3 regions of the Pullulanibacillus sp. KACC 23026 genome follow, and region 2 is predicted to be linked to each of the others. Evidence: a T-box and tRNA genes for the amino acid it is inferred to sense, from the RefSeq annotation. Region 2 holds a T-box; the other regions hold tRNA genes.
What was found. A T-box is a leader RNA that pairs with one kind of tRNA and senses whether it is charged. The one in region 2 lies ahead of ileS (isoleucine--tRNA ligase), so its partner is inferred to be a tRNA-Ile.

Region 1 (5,113 bases), 1.3 Mb from region 2:
GTGGAAGTGCGGCAACGCATGGAGCTGACGGATACTAATCGATCGAGGGCTTAACCTTAAATTAGTGTTTGTTTGACTTCCTATCTAGTTTTGAAGGTACGATCCTTCAATTGAATACTTTGTCCGGTGGTTATGGCGAAGAGGTCACACCCGTTCCCATCCCGAACACGGCCGTTAAGCTCTTCAGCGTCGATGGTAGTTGGGGGCTTCCCCCTGCGAGAGTAGAACGCCGCCGGGCAGATTATTTACATAATAAGATGAACTGTAGGTTATTATAGTCTCTATATAATTTAGAATTTCTAATGCAATGGCCCCTTGGTCAAGCGGTTAAGACACCGCCCTTTCACGGCGGTAACACGGGTTCGAATCCCGTAGGGGTCACCAATGGAGGATTAGCTCAGCTGGGAGAGCACCTGCCTTACAAGCAGGGGGTCGGCGGTTCGATCCCGTCATCCTCCACCATTCGTCGCGGGGTGGAGCAGTCTGGTAGCTCGTCGGGCTCATAACCCGAAGGTCGTAGGTTCAAATCCTGCCCCCGCAACCAAATTATTTTAATATGGACCCGTGGTGTAGCGGTTAACATGCCTGCCTGTCACGCAGGAGATCGCCGGTTCGATCCCGGTCGGGTCCGCCATATTATACGGCTCGGTAGCTCAGTCGGTAGAGCAACGAGCATTACACCTTTGAATAAACTACGAGTTGTTTAAAATCATCATAAGTTGACAAGAGATTTTAAACAGAGTTAGTCAAGACCGACACAAAATTTATATGGCTCGGTAGCTCAGTCGGTAGAGCAACGAGCATTACACCTTTGAATAAACTACGAGTTGTTTAAAATCATCATAAGTTGACAAGAGATTTTAAACAGAGTTAGCCAAGACCGACACAAAATTTATATGGCTCGGTAGCTCAGTCGGTAGAGCAACGAGCATTACACCTTTGAATAAACTACGAGTTGTTTAAAATCATCATAAGTTGACAAGAGATTTTAAACAGAGTTAGTCAAGACCGACACAAAATTTATATGGCTCGGTAGCTCAGTCGGTAGAGCAGAGGACTGAAAATCCTCGTGTCGGCGGTTCGATTCCGTCCCGAGCCACCATTAAAATTTATAGGTTATGCCGGCCTAGCTCAATTGGTAGAGCAACTGACTTGTAATCAGTAGGTTGGGGGTTCAAGTCCTCTGGCCGGCACCATGCTTCATTCTATACATGAAGTGTTTCGTGGAGGGATAGCGAAGCGGCCAAACGCGACGGACTGTAAATCCGTTCCCAACGGGTTCGAAGGTTCGAATCCTTCTCCCTCCACTCATCATATGAGCATTAGTAACGACCAAATAAGATTCCCAATTAATCTTCGGGACAGTTCGTTTCTCACTAGTTCTATGATGGCCCATAGCCAAGCGGTAAGGCAACGGATTTTGATTCCGTCATGCCCTGGTTCGAATCCAGGTGGGCCAGCCAAGTTTTGAGCCATTAGCTCAGTCGGTAGAGCATCTGACTTTTAATCAGAGGGTCGAAGGTTCGAATCCTTCATGGCTCACCATCTTAATTTAATATATATGCGGGTGTGGCGGAATGGCAGACGCGCTAGATTTAGGATCTAGTGTCTTTGACGTGGGGGTTCAAGTCCCTTCACCCGCACCATGCGGAAGTAGTTCAGTGGTAGAACATCACCTTGCCAAGGTGGGGGTCGCGGGTTCGAATCCCGTCTTCCGCTCCAATCTTATAGTAATTAGCGCATGCCGGGGTGGCGGAATTGGCAGACGCACAGGACTTAAAATCCTGCGGTAGGTGACTACCGTGCCGGTTCGACTCCGGCCCTCGGCACCAATACTAAAAATAGAATGCGCCCTTAGCTCAATTGGATAGAGCGTCTGACTACGGATCAGAAGGTTGGGGATTCAAGTTCTCCAGGGCGCGCCATTTACGGGAAGTAGCTCAGCTTGGTAGAGCACTTGGTTTGGGACCAAGGGGCCGCAGGTTCAAATCCTGTCTTCCCGATACTCTTAAACAATTCATTTAAGAGAAGAAGATAACTTAAATAAATCAACTTGGCGGAGTAGCTCAGCTGGCTAGAGCGTACGGTTCATACCCGTGAGGTCGTGGGTTCGATTCCCTCCTCCGCTACCAATTAAATCTAGTAGATGCGGGTGTAGTTTAGTGGTAAAACAAGAGCCTTCCAAGCTCTGGTCGTGGGTTCGATTCCCATCACCCGCTCCATCCATTTATTTGAATGTGGGCCTGTAGCTCAGCTGGTTAGAGCGCACGCCTGATAAGCGTGAGGTCGGTGGTTCGAGTCCACTCAGGCCCATTTTAAAAGAACTGCGATAAGCAGTCTTTTTTTCTATTAGAAACATAGCGCCCACGTTTGTGGACGCCTATTTTAATTATGAGGAAACCGTCTGTACGGTCTCATTTAAATAATGCCCGTTTCTCTAGCTACTCTTTAAAAGCTAGGACCAAGGGAGCGGGATTCCCTTTGTTTGAATCTCTCAAATGTCTAAAAAATGGATTTGAAGATCATCCTTTTAGGGTGATCTTTGTTTTACTCATTAGTTTAAGATTTTAGGCAAGGCAGCACGAAAGAATAAGGGAGCTAACCTCCCATGGTGTGTTTTACGCCGCCACCAATTGAATGAAAAATGGTCTGCCTTTTCAAATTGGACTTATTTTCAGGATATTAAATAGGAGGAATGACTTTTATGACCTATAAAATGATTGTTCTAGATTTAGATGATACGCTATTACGTGACGATTTAACGATCTCAGAACGAACAAAACAATCTTTGATGGATGCTCAGGATGCGGGGGTTAAAGTCGTGCTGGCATCTGGCCGGCCGGAAAGTGGTATGCTTCCTATTGCTGAAGAACTGCGGCTAAAGGATTATGGAAGTTTCATTCTTTCTTTTAACGGAGGAAACATCATCAATTGTAGAACGGGCGAAGTCTTGTTCAGTTCGACACTTCCAGTAGAAACCGTGCATGAACTATACGATATTAGTCGTCGTGAAAACGTTTGGATCCATACGTATTTGGGAGACAAGATCATAACAGAAGATCCTAATGAGTACACGGATATAGAAGGGAAATTGACCAATCTGCCAATCGATGTTGTGGACAGTTTTAAAGAGGCCGTCACAGCTCCTGTTGTTAAGGCACTCATGTTAAGGGAACCTGATTTTCTTGCAGGAGTGGAAAAAAAGCTGCAAAAAGAGTTCGACGGTTGCTTAAGTATTATGCGGTCAAAGCCTTTCTTTTTAGAATTTACAGAAGTTGGCGTAACAAAAGGGACAAGCTTAGACAAACTGATTCAAAAGCTTGGCATAAGCCGTGATGAAGTCATTGCTATCGGAGACAGTAATAATGATTTGTCCATGATCCAATTTGCGGGTCTTGGCGTCGCAATGGGGAATGCCACAGAAGAAATTAAAGCTCATGCCGATTTTATCACAGATACCAATATGAATGATGGTGTTGCGAAAGTGGTAGAATCGTTTATTTTAAAGACTGAAACGGTTCAAAGTTAAATGTTTTTAATAGAAGTAAACAAACTTTATAATCTTGAATAGATTATGTAAAAGAAGCAGGCCTCATTTATAGGGGTCTGCTCTTTTTTTATAAAATAAAAAATGTCATCGCGTTTATCCTGTTGTCTCTAATCGATTTTTCTTTGCTCTAGATTGCGTGTACATTAAACTGTCGTTAGTTTTAATCACAAATCAATTGACAGATTTGTTTGATTGTTTTACGATGAAGTGGATACGAGATCGTACTAAAGTTAAGTGGGGAGACATATGCTATTTACACAAGTGATGCCTACAGAGGCACGAGACAAATTATTTTTCTCGGCGATCAACTTGTTTACTGAAAAAGGATATATGGAGACGTCCGTGCTGGATTTAGTGGAACAAGCGCGAGTATCTAAATCCACGTTTTATCAACATTTCGAAACAAAGGAAGATTTGCTTATCCATCTCTGTCAGACGCTTCAGGAGGAGCTTATTGAAGAAGTGGAAGACGCTGTGAACCATGAAACAAAGGTCACTTACAAAGCCTTTGCGGGAATTCGAAGGTATATTGAAATTTGTATGACGCAGAAGAAAGCAGCACGCTTATTACTTGTTGTCTCATGTGGTGTGAGCCATGAGACAGAACGGATTCGAAGGCAGGCCATTCAAAGGTTTGCGGGCCGTATTTATGAAACTGTACACACGATCATTCCACAAAAACAGTCTTTAGAACAGTTGCGACTAGTCTCTCGGGCCATGGTGGGAGCCATTAATGAAGTGGTCTTGCAAAGTATCATTGATCAAGAAGAACTTAATCAGGATGACGTTGCTCATTTGTTAAATGGAATTATCATTGGGGCGTTTTCACTTATTTCTAGTGCTTAAGCACCTCCATTTTTGCCGTTTGTTAATTAAAATGAAAGCGCTATTAGAGGAGTGAGCCGATTTGCAAAGAGCGATCCAAGACCTTTCAGTAGATGAAATATGGAATGAGATTGAAAAAGCGATGAATGAATATCCTGAGCCGATTGAAGGGATAAATGTCGTCTATCAATACCATTTAAAAGGAGAGGCAGAAAGGGTTTATCAATTGCACTTGTCTGACGGAAGAGCGACTGTTGTTCGCGACCATTTTTCTAAGCCAGATTGCACTTTAATCATGAAGACGTCACATTTTAAATCACTTCTTCTAGGGCAATTAAGCGGTGCTGCTGCATTTATGACAGGGCGTCTAAAGGTTAAAGGAAATATGGGGCTTGCTTTGAAGCTCGATACCATTCTTGGAAACTATAAGTTTGGCCGAAAAGAAGGATAAACCGCACTGTAAACTCAAGAAAGGATAAGGCAAATTTGAAGTCATCTATAAAAATTAACAGGAGCAACTCGCAAAAGTGAGCTCACAAAAAGAAGTTGTTGGCTAACTCAATTCACCTAAGATTAATTCCTTGAGCCCTATACTCCGGGGTTGTTCTTATGGAGGGGAAATGAGTGGACGTACACAATCTATTGGAATTACTCAAAAGATCCGTTGATCGATTCCCTGAAAAAGCAGCTTATTTGTGGAAGGAACAGAAGGAATATCGATATATGACGTATGAGGAT
Region 2 (5,113 bases):
TCACCAGGAATGTAGCTCCACACCTCTTCAGCCGTATGAGGGATAATCGGTGTTAAAAGCTTGGTAAGGGTAACAAGCGTCTGATACAAAACGGTTTGGGCCGAACGTCTTGAACGGCTGTCTTCAGCATCCGTATAGAGTGTATCTTTTGCAATATCCATATAGAAAGCACTTAGATCAATTGTACAATAATTATGGATCGCATTATAAACCCCTAAGAATTGATAATTATCGTACGCTTCTCTTACACGATTGGTCAGCTGCTGGAGCTTCAGCATCATGAATTGATCCATTTCAGTTAGTTGATCAAATTTTAAACTATTTTTTGCAGGATCAAATCCGTTTAAATTCCCAAGCATAAAGCGAAGTGTGTTACGGATTTTACGGTAAACTTCTGCGACTTGTTTTAAAATGTCATCCGATACACGTGCATCCGCCGTAAAGTCCACTGATGAAACCCAAAGGCGAATAATGTCCGCACCGAGATTCTTCATCACTTTGATTGGATCAATAACATTACCGACGGATTTACTCATTTTGTGGCCTTCCCCGTCTAACACAAAGCCATGACTAATGACTTGCTTGTAAGGGGCTTTCCCTGTTACAGCCACACCTGTTGATAAGGAAGAGTTGAACCAACCGCGGTATTGGTCAGATCCTTCAAGATAAATATCCGCTGGACGAACTAGATTCTCACGCTGCTCAAGAACCGCTTGATGGGATGAACCTGAATCAAACCAAACATCCATGATATCCGTCTCTTTGCGGAAGATGCCGTTTGGACTGTGCGGTGATGTGAAGCCTTCAGGAAGTAAGTCCTTTGCTTCACGCTCAAACCAAATATTTGAGCCATGCTCACGGAACAGGTTGGAGATATGATCGATCGTTTCAGGTGTCAAAATCGGCGTTCCATCCTCCCCATAAAACACAGGAATAGGCACACCCCAAACACGTTGTCTTGAAATACACCAATCTTCTCGGTCACGCATCATGTTATGGATGCGAACCTCACCCCAAGTTGGGAGCCACTTCACTTCCGTAATAGCTTTTAAAATTTCATCGCGGAAATCTTTGATCGACGCAAACCATTGTTCAGTCGCGCGGAAGATGATCGGTTTCTTTGTCCGCCAATCATGCGGATAGGAGTGCGTGATAAAATCAAGCTTGATCAGGGCACCGACTTCCTTTAGTTTGTCCGTGATCGGTTTGTTCGCTTGATCATAGAAGAGGCCTTCAAATCCAGGAGCCTCATCAGTCATAACCCCTTTTTCATCAACCGGGCAAAGAACATCTAAACCATATTTCTTCCCGATAATAAAATCATCTTCCCCGTGTCCTGGAGCTGTATGAACACATCCTGTACCGGCTTCAAGCGTCACGTGGTCACCGTTGATTACTAGTGAGTCACGGTCATAGAAAGGGTGTCTGGCCACAGCACGGTCGATTTCACTGCCTTTAAAGGTCTTGAGCACCAAGGCACCTTCCCAGCCAAACTGCTGCTTAAGATCCTCTAGGAGACCTTCAGCGACAATGTATTTGTGATCCGCTACTTGAACAACAACATAATTGAATTCAGGGTTAACGCTGATCGCCACATTCGCAGGAATGGTCCAAGGCGTTGTGGTCCAGATGATGATTTCCTCATCCCCAGCGAGCAAGTCCCCGTGTGCTTCTTTTAGTTTAAACGCGACATAAATAGATGGAGAGCGCTTATCTTGGTATTCAATCTCGGCTTCTGCTAAGGCTGACTCCGAGGTTGGCGACCAATAGATCGTTTTTTTATCTTTATAGATATACCCTTTATTCGCCATTTCTCCAAACACTTTAATTTGAGCAGCTTCATAGGAGTTATGAAGCGTGACATAAGGATTTTCCCAGTCGCCTCTTACCCCTAAGCGTTTAAATTGAGTGCGTTGACGGTCGATTTGTTCCAAAGCATAATCCGCACAAAGCTTACGGAATTCCGCAATGGACATCGATTTACGATTAACCCCTTTTTTCGCGAGCGCTTGTTCGATTGGCAGACCATGCGTATCCCAGCCGGGAACATAAGGCGCATAAAAACCAGCCATTGATTTGTAACGAACAATCATGTCTTTTAAGATTTTATTTTCAGCGTGACCAATGTGAATATCACCATTCGCATATGGCGGTCCGTCATGTAAAACAAAAGTTGGTTTCCCTTTGCGTTTTTCTAAGCTTTTTTGATAAAGATTGACTTGATCCCATTCCTCTTGCATCTTAGGCTCTTTTGTAGGAAGCCCCCCGCGCATTGGGAAATCCGTCTTCGGCATTAACAATGTGTCTTTGTAATCCATTTTCTCTCCTCCAAACCTTCCTAGTCCGTTCCAACCATTTGGTTAATTAAACAGCAAAAAACCTTCCGTCCAAAAAAGGGACGGAAGGTCCGTGGTACCACCCTAAATGCTTTTTTTGAAAAAAGCCACTCGGAATTCGTAACGTGAATGACCCGCTATTGTCTACTCAGGACGTTATACTTAGCCCTTTCGGAATAGAGCTCAAGGGTGATATTCAGCCGGTCTCTCTGATTGGGCTCTCACCATCCCCAATTCGCTGAAACTGTTCAATCGACTTACTGTCCCTATCACAGCTAAATGACATTAATATTTTTTAAGTATATGAAAAAAGAGAGAGAGTCGTCAAGTCCTGACTCGTTTATCTGCTTTGTTAATCACGATAACGCGTTGCAAATTCAGATGAATCATGTTCTTGTAACGCCTCGTCCTCAAATGGCTCTGATAACTTATCCCAATCATCATTCCTTAGTAATTCGAGTTGCGCCTCGATTAGCATACGAAAGCGTGTGCGGTACACTTTCGCCTCTTTTTTCAGTTCTTCTATTTCCAAGGAAATTTTCCTTGATTTGCTCAAGGCTTCATTAATGATCCGGTCCGCATTCTTCTCAGCTTCTTTGACGATTAATCGCGCTTCCTTGGTGGCATGCTGCTTCACATCTTCTGCCGTTTCCTGAGCCACTAAAATGGACTTATTCAATGTATCTTCAATGTTTGAAAAGTGGCTGAGCCGTTCTTCTAATTTTTGATTCTTTTCTTCTAAATTCTTTTTATCTCGAATAAGGACTTCATAATCCTTAATAATTTGATCAAGGAAATCATTCACTTCATCCTCATCATAACCTCTAAATCCACGTGTAAACTCCTTATTGTGTATATCTAAGGGTGTTAATGGCATAGATGCCACCTCCAATTTTCTTTCAATCAATTTTACCATGTAAATTTCGACAAATGTAGAGATTATTCCTGCTTCTTTTCAAAAAGAATTTTTTTATGAAGATAAGCATCGGTCAGATTATGCCATTAACGCCGCGCGAGCCCGTGAATCTCTCTTATTTAAGTTGACCAAATGTCACCCATAAATTTCCCCGCCGTGTTTCTCCATCAATGGCAATTAATCGACTTCTGCCAAAACCGCGTACGGATAAGTCGTCACCTGGGGTTAATTCATAGGATGGTTTATCAATCACTTTCCAATTCACTTTAACACGCTCTCCTTTAACAAGGTCCACTGCCTTTGACCTGGTTAACCGATAAATTTCGGCAATGACCACATCAAGCCTTAAAGAAGGAACAGAGCCTTGACGCTCCTCCCATTCGACTTGAGGAGGTTGAAAATCATCCCAAGAACATGGTTCACAAGTAACCGTTGCTTTTCCGACTTGATTCAAATTAAATCGTACATAATCACCAATCTCTTCAGCGACAATAAATTGGGCGCCGCTTTCCGTGATAAGCACATCCCCAAATTTTTCGCGCTTAAGTCCAAGCCCCATTAGTGACCCTAAAAGATGACGGTGCTCAATCGTTACAAATTTGGCAGGATAGTTCAACTCATAGAGTGCCACCTTGAAGTTTCTTGAGAGGTCATCTGAATAAGGGGGTAGAAACAAGGCGCGTTTTCGCTCAGCTTCTTTATAGCCTCCCCAAAAATCAACAGTTAGCTCACCATCAGCTGGAACTAGAGCTCTTACAATTTCCTGTTGTCTAGGATCTAGAAAGTCTGTCAATTTCGGTGTATAACGTTCCAACACTTTATTGCGCGTATCCATCATCGCATCAATAAAGGGCCGCTCTTCCTCTCTGAAATGCTGATAAATAGACACTTCAGGTCACCCCGTTATATTTTGAATAATAAGCGGGAGATTAGCCACTCCAAGCTGCGCGAGCCATAGCACAAAGAAAGCGGCCCAAGGCGAAATATCAATCATACCAAGAGGAGGAATAATGCGACGAAATGGTTCTAAATAAGGCTCACAAAGCCTGGCAAACAGTTGTCCAACCCCAGACTGCCGAATATTTGGTACCCAAGACATAAAAATATAAATAATTAAAATCCACCAATAAATCCTTAAGATGTCTGAAACGATCGACGTGATTAAGTACAAGAACACCCCTCACCTTCACTTTATTAAACCAATCCCGTTTTTGAGCTTACCCGAGACTGTTCCTTTTCAATGATTTATAACATGCTGTTCAATATGTTCAATAAAGTCACCGTTAAGATTAAGATTGTCCAGAGAACCTATAAAAACGAACGGTCTAATTTTCTGGATAGTCCCTTGAGAAATATGTATCGCTCCGCTAAGAAAGTCAAGAAGACGAGTTGCTTCCTCAATCGGAAGTTCTTTAATTGAAAAAACCACCGTTTTATGATCCTGCAAGTGATCGGTTATCTCTAAAACATCATCATAATGGTTAGGAACCAGCCAAACAAATTGCTGAGTCGATTGAACACGCTTGAAATCAATGACATTATTTAGTTGAGGCTTCTTTAATTCTTTCTCGGACTTAAAGGATACAGCCCTTTCTTCATAGTCAGAAGGCTCGTTTCCTTTATTGACGTCTGAATACTCCTCATCCAGATCAAAAAAGCGCTTAAATGCAGCTCTTAAACCCATTCGCTCCTCCCCTTTACCATTCTTTTCCCACAAGTGCAGTCCCTATTCGTATATAAGTTGCGCCTTCTTCAATTGCCACTTCAAAATCATTCGACATGCCCATCGATAATTCTGTGCATGGCGCATACGGCAAATTCAATGAAGCCACTTCTTCTTTTAAGTGTTTAAGCCGGCGAA
Region 3 (5,113 bases), 1.0 Mb from region 2:
CGTACTACAGGAGGGCGGTACCTTTTACGTACACATAACCTCGAATTTAACCCCAAGCAACTGGAGCTCTTTGGAATGGAAGAGTTTATTAAAATAGTTAAGCATGAGCTCTGCCATTACCACCTTCATATAGAAGGAAGAGGGTATAAACATCAAGATATAGAATTTAAGACGTTGCTAAAGCAGGTTGGAGGAAGCCGTTACTGTCAATCTGTTCCTGGCAGCCGACGCCAATCAAAATGGATATACTTGTATACCTGTAAATCCTGTGCCCAGCCTTATCCTAGAAAGAGACAAATGGATGTGAAGCGTTATAGGTGCGGGAAATGCGGAGGCAGACTAAAGCTTCAATCTAAATTAAGAAGGGAAGAGGCCGATCAATCAAGCTGAAAACGTCAGAAATGTAGCGTCAATGAGGATGCCTGACTCAGAGAACAAGTAGAGGGGACACATCTAAATAAGAGGTAAAGGAATGCCCTTTGATCATTTGAGTCAATGAGTGTGAATGAAAGCTTATACTTCTAGACATATTAATAATAAATGGATAGGCATATGGGAGTTAAGTTGATTCCGTATCTCTGATGGTGATGAAGTTGTCATTGCCGCTCGAATTCAAAAGAGGATTAGGATCAAGATGGGAATGAATCAGATGATCATAACCTTGATCTATCAGACTTGAGCTATGATTCATCTGAATCACCATTGAGTATCTCTTTCTATAAAGGTTAAATAAAACAGGGGAGACAAGCGTTTCTAGCGAGTTTAGTGCAAGAATGTTAATAAGAACAGTCTTATGAGATAAGAGGCGTTGGATGAGTGGAGGCAAACCGCGCTAAACGCTATAGTTATGGACTACAAATGAGTAAATTTCCCTTTGCTAGCAAGGATGATCCTGGCTTGTTAAATAATGTCCAAAAAAAGTGTTGACGAATTAACTGGTGGTGTGTTAAATTATAAAAGTCGCATCAAGAGGGCTTGTTCATAAGAACAAACACCTTGAAAAAAAGTTTTTGAAAAAGATGTTGACACGAAAAAGCGGACGTGTTATTATATAACATGTCGCTGTCGAGAGACAGACTGATTAACTAACAAAAAGCATTTAAAGTTTAACGGTAAAAACCGCTGCCTTAAATGATTAACTGGTTGTCCTGATACATAACGCTTCTTAGTTTGAACGAGAAGAGGAAGGGACAGGAACCACGCTGAAATTTAAGAATAATTACGATTTATTAAAATTATTCCGCGGTAGCTCAGTGACGAGGTTTGCTTCTTAGAATAGACTGCGAGTTGTCCCGACGCATAACGCTTCTTGGTTTGAGCGAGAAGAGGAAGGGACAGGAACCACACTGAAATTCAAGAATAATTACGATTTATTAAAATTATTCCGCAGTAGCTCAGTGACGAGGTTTACTTCTTAGATAGACTGCGAGTTGTCCCGACGCATAACGCTTCTTAGTTTGAGCGAGAAGAGGAAGGGACAGGAACCACACTGAAATTTAAGAATAATTACGATTTATTAAAAATTATTCCGCAGTAGCTCAGTGACGAGGTTTACTTCTTAGAATAGACTGCGAGTTGTCCCGACGCATAACGCTTCTTAGTTTGAGCGAGAAGAGGAAGGGACAGGAACCACACTGAAATTTAAGAATAATTACGATTTATTAAAATTATTCCGCAGTAGCTCAGTGACGAGGTTTACTTCTTAGAATAGACTGCGAGTTGTCCCGACGCATAACGCTTCTTAGTTTGAGCGAGAAGAGGAAGGGACAGGGGCCACACTGAAATTTAAGAATAATTACGATTTATTAAAATTATTCCGCAGTAGCTCAGTGGTAGAGCAATCGGCTGTTAACCGATCGGTCGTAGGTTCGAGTCCTACCTGCGGAGCCATTTATGGAGAAGTACCCAAGTGGCTAAAGGGGCTCCCCTGCTAAGGGAGTAGACGGGTTAAACCGTGCGTGGGTTCAAATCCCACCTTCTCCGCCATGTAGTACAATGATATACGGCCCCTTGGTCAAGCGGTTAAGACACCGCCCTTTCACGGCGGTAACACGGGTTCGAATCCCGTAGGGGTCACCATTTACTTATTCATATTGGACCCGTGGTGTAGCGGTTAACATGCCTGCCTGTCACGCAGGAGATCGCCGGTTCGATCCCGGTCGGGTCCGCCATTTGTTGGCCCATAGCCAAGCGGTAAGGCAACGGATTTTGATTCCGTCATGCCCTGGTTCGAATCCAGGTGGGCCAGCCATTGCGAGCCATTAGCTCAGTCGGTAGAGCATCTGACTTTTAATCAGAGGGTCGAAGGTTCGAATCCTTCATGGCTCACCATTTTATTAAATATATTCAAGTGTTAATCGTGCTGCTTATGCGGTCGTGGCGGAATGGCAGACGCGCTAGCTTGAGGGGCTAGTGGGGGAGACCCCGTGGAGGTTCGAGTCCTCTCGACCGCACCATAAATAAATATGCGCCCTTAGCTCAATTGGATAGAGCGTCTGACTACGGATCAGAAGGTTGGGGATTCGAGTTCTCCAGGGCGCGCCATAATAATGCGGGTGTAGTTTAGTGGTAAAACAAGAGCCTTCCAAGCTCTGGTCGTGGGTTCGATTCCCATCACCCGCTCCATTTATTAATTTAATGGGCCTGTAGCTCAGCTGGTTAGAGCGCACGCCTGATAAGCGTGAGGTCGGTGGTTCGAGTCCACTCAGGCCCACCATTATATGAAATGTTGTTTTAAATGTTTCATAGTGGGTTATTCGCACATTGAAAACTAAACAAAAACCAAAAGCGCCAGTCAAAGTCATACTTTGAGTTTAACGCTAGGAATCAAACGAACATATTTTTTAAGGAGAACAGACCTCTTTTTAGAAGAGATCTGTTCTCGGCAAAAGCCAGCAGTGCTTTAACTGCACTTTTTTGAGAGTTTGATCCTGGCTCAGGACGAACGCTGGCGGCGTGCCTAATACATGCAAGTCGAGCGCGTGAAACTTCCAGATCCCTTCGGGGTGATGGTTGTGGATCGAGCGGCGGACGGGTGAGTAACACGTGGGCAACCTGCCTGTAAGACTGGGATAACTTCGGGAAACCGGAGCTAATACCGGATAATCGTTGACACTGCATGGTGTCAATGTAAAAGATGGTCCTGCCATCACTTACAGATGGGCCCGCGGCGCATTAGCTAGTTGGTGGGGTAATAGCCTACCAAGGCGACGATGCGTAGCCGACCTGAGAGGGTGATCGGCCACACTGGGACTGAGACACGGCCCAGACTCCTACGGGAGGCAGCAGTAGGGAATCTTCGGCAATGGACGAAAGTCTGACCGAGCAACGCCGCGTGAGCGATGAAGGTCTTCGGATCGTAAAGCTCTGTTGTCAGAGAAGAACAAGTGATAGAGGAAATGCTATCGCCTTGACGGTATCTGACCAGAAAGCCCCGGCTAACTACGTGCCAGCAGCCGCGGTAATACGTAGGGGGCAAGCGTTGTCCGGAATTATTGGGCGTAAAGCGCGCGCAGGCGGCTTCTTAAGTCTGATGTGAAAGCCCACGGCTCAACCGTGGAGGGTCATTGGAAACTGGGGAGCTTGAGTGCAGAAGAGGAGAGTGGAATTCCACGTGTAGCGGTGAAATGCGTAGATATGTGGAGGAACACCAGTGGCGAAAGCGGCTCTCTGGTCTGTAACTGACGCTGAGGCGCGAAAGCGTGGGGAGCAAACAGGATTAGATACCCTGGTAGTCCACGCCGTAAACGATGAGTGCTAGGTGTTGGAGGGGCCACCCTTCAGTGCTGACGTTAACACATTAAGCACTCCGCCTGGGGAGTACGGCCGCAAGGCTGAAACTCAAAGGAATTGACGGGGGCCCGCACAAGCAGTGGAGCATGTGGTTTAATTCGAAGCAACGCGAAGAACCTTACCAGGTCTTGACATCCTCTGACCACCCTAGAGATAGGGCTTTCCCCTTCGGGGGACAGAGTGACAGGTGGTGCATGGTTGTCGTCAGCTCGTGTCGTGAGATGTTGGGTTAAGTCCCGCAACGAGCGCAACCCTTGATCTTAGTTGCCAGCATTCAGTTGGGCACTCTAAGGTGACTGCCGGTGACAAACCGGAGGAAGGTGGGGATGACGTCAAATCATCATGCCCCTTATGACCTGGGCTACACACGTGCTACAATGGGTGGTACAAAGGGCAGCGAAACCGCGAGGTCGAGCGAATCCCATAAAGCCACTCTCAGTTCGGATTGCAGGCTGCAACTCGCCTGCATGAAGCCGGAATTGCTAGTAATCGCGGATCAGCATGCCGCGGTGAATACGTTCCCGGGCCTTGTACACACCGCCCGTCACACCACGAGAGTTTGTAACACCCGAAGTCGGTGAGGTAACCGTAAGGAACCAGCCGCCGAAGGTGGGACAGATGATTGGGGTGAAGTCGTAACAAGGTAGCCGTATCGGAAGGTGCGGCTGGATCACCTCCTTTCTAAGGAAACGATTCTTAGCGTTAGGTGCTTTTGGTTATTTGTTTGGTTTTGAGTGTGTGAACACTCGAAATCGTCCCTTGAAAACTGGATAATGAAGTGCAAACAAGACATTAATTATAACAAGGTTAAGCGAATAAGAGCGCACGGTGGATGCCTTGGCACTAGGAGCCGATGAAGGACGGAACGAACACCGATATGCTTCGGGGAGCTGTAAGTAGGCTTTGATCCGGAGATTTCCGAATGGGGAAACCCACTGCCCTGAACGGGCAGTATCCTTACCTGAATACATAGGGTATGGAAGGCAGACCTGGGGAACTGAAACATCTAAGTACCCAGAGGAAGAGAAAGCAAATGCGATTCCCTTAGTAGTGGCGAGCGAAACGGGAACAGCCCAAACCAAGAGGCTTGCCTCTTGGGGTTGTAGGACACTCATCCCGGAAGGGGAGCTGTAGACGAACCGGTTTGGAAAGGCCGGCCAGAGAAGGTAACAGCCCTGTAGTCGAAACAGACCCCCAACCTGAGTGGATCCTGAGTACGGCGGGACACGTGAAACCCCGTCGGAATCCGGGAGGACCATCTCCCAAGGCTAAATACTCCCTAGTGACCGATAGTGAACCAGTACCGTGAGGGAAAGGTGAA

Region 1: it has a tRNA-Ile gene. The T-box ahead of ileS (isoleucine--tRNA ligase) is inferred to sense a tRNA for this amino acid. The anticodon was not compared.
Region 3: it has a tRNA-Ile gene. The T-box ahead of ileS (isoleucine--tRNA ligase) is inferred to sense a tRNA for this amino acid. The anticodon was not compared.

What each region holds. Positions count from the first base shown of each region.
Region 1 covers NZ_CP119107.1:2,125,245-2,130,357, forward strand. Annotated here, with positions in the region: rRNA gene PU629_RS09970 (23S ribosomal RNA) at 1-58, shown strand, start outside; rRNA gene rrf (5S ribosomal RNA) at 123-238, shown strand; tRNA gene PU629_RS09980 (tRNA-Glu) at 310-384, shown strand; tRNA gene PU629_RS09985 (tRNA-Val) at 387-462, shown strand; tRNA gene PU629_RS09990 (tRNA-Met) at 468-544, shown strand; tRNA gene PU629_RS09995 (tRNA-Asp) at 559-634, shown strand; tRNA gene PU629_RS10000 (tRNA-Phe) at 1,027-1,102, shown strand; tRNA gene PU629_RS10005 (tRNA-Thr) at 1,121-1,196, shown strand; tRNA gene PU629_RS10010 (tRNA-Tyr) at 1,226-1,307, shown strand; tRNA gene PU629_RS10015 (tRNA-Gln) at 1,389-1,463, shown strand; tRNA gene PU629_RS10020 (tRNA-Lys) at 1,470-1,545, shown strand; tRNA gene PU629_RS10025 (tRNA-Leu) at 1,564-1,646, shown strand; tRNA gene PU629_RS10030 (tRNA-Gly) at 1,648-1,722, shown strand; tRNA gene PU629_RS10035 (tRNA-Leu) at 1,744-1,832, shown strand; tRNA gene PU629_RS10040 (tRNA-Arg) at 1,849-1,925, shown strand; tRNA gene PU629_RS10045 (tRNA-Pro) at 1,930-2,003, shown strand; tRNA gene PU629_RS10050 (tRNA-Met) at 2,056-2,132, shown strand; tRNA gene PU629_RS10055 (tRNA-Gly) at 2,149-2,222, shown strand; tRNA gene PU629_RS10060 (tRNA-Ile) at 2,240-2,313, shown strand; gene PU629_RS10065 (Cof-type HAD-IIB family hydrolase) at 2,705-3,529, shown strand; gene PU629_RS10070 (TetR/AcrR family transcriptional regulator) at 3,797-4,396, shown strand; gene PU629_RS10075 (SCP2 sterol-binding domain-containing protein) at 4,458-4,826, shown strand; gene PU629_RS10080 (AMP-dependent synthetase/ligase) at 5,000-5,113, shown strand, end outside.
Region 2 covers NZ_CP119107.1:3,449,813-3,454,925, forward strand. Annotated here, with positions in the region: gene ileS (isoleucine--tRNA ligase) at 1-2,318, opposite strand, end outside; T-box leader at 2,392-2,618, opposite strand; gene PU629_RS16050 (DivIVA domain-containing protein) at 2,689-3,213, opposite strand; gene PU629_RS16055 (YlmH family RNA-binding protein) at 3,368-4,141, opposite strand; gene PU629_RS16060 (YggT family protein) at 4,148-4,423, opposite strand; gene sepF (cell division protein SepF) at 4,490-4,936, opposite strand; gene PU629_RS16070 (YggS family pyridoxal phosphate-dependent enzyme) at 4,950-5,113, opposite strand, start outside.
Region 3 covers NZ_CP119107.1:4,497,156-4,502,268, reverse strand. Annotated here, with positions in the region: gene PU629_RS20910 (SprT family protein) at 1-390, shown strand, start outside; gene PU629_RS20905 (hypothetical protein) at 560-703, opposite strand; tRNA gene PU629_RS20900 (tRNA-Asn) at 1,816-1,890, shown strand; tRNA gene PU629_RS20895 (tRNA-Ser) at 1,896-1,986, shown strand; tRNA gene PU629_RS20890 (tRNA-Glu) at 2,005-2,079, shown strand; tRNA gene PU629_RS20885 (tRNA-Asp) at 2,096-2,171, shown strand; tRNA gene PU629_RS20880 (tRNA-Gln) at 2,177-2,251, shown strand; tRNA gene PU629_RS20875 (tRNA-Lys) at 2,256-2,331, shown strand; tRNA gene PU629_RS20870 (tRNA-Leu) at 2,371-2,456, shown strand; tRNA gene PU629_RS20865 (tRNA-Arg) at 2,468-2,544, shown strand; tRNA gene PU629_RS20860 (tRNA-Gly) at 2,552-2,625, shown strand; tRNA gene PU629_RS20855 (tRNA-Ile) at 2,640-2,716, shown strand; rRNA gene PU629_RS20850 (16S ribosomal RNA) at 2,913-4,473, shown strand; rRNA gene PU629_RS20845 (23S ribosomal RNA) at 4,598-5,113, shown strand, end outside.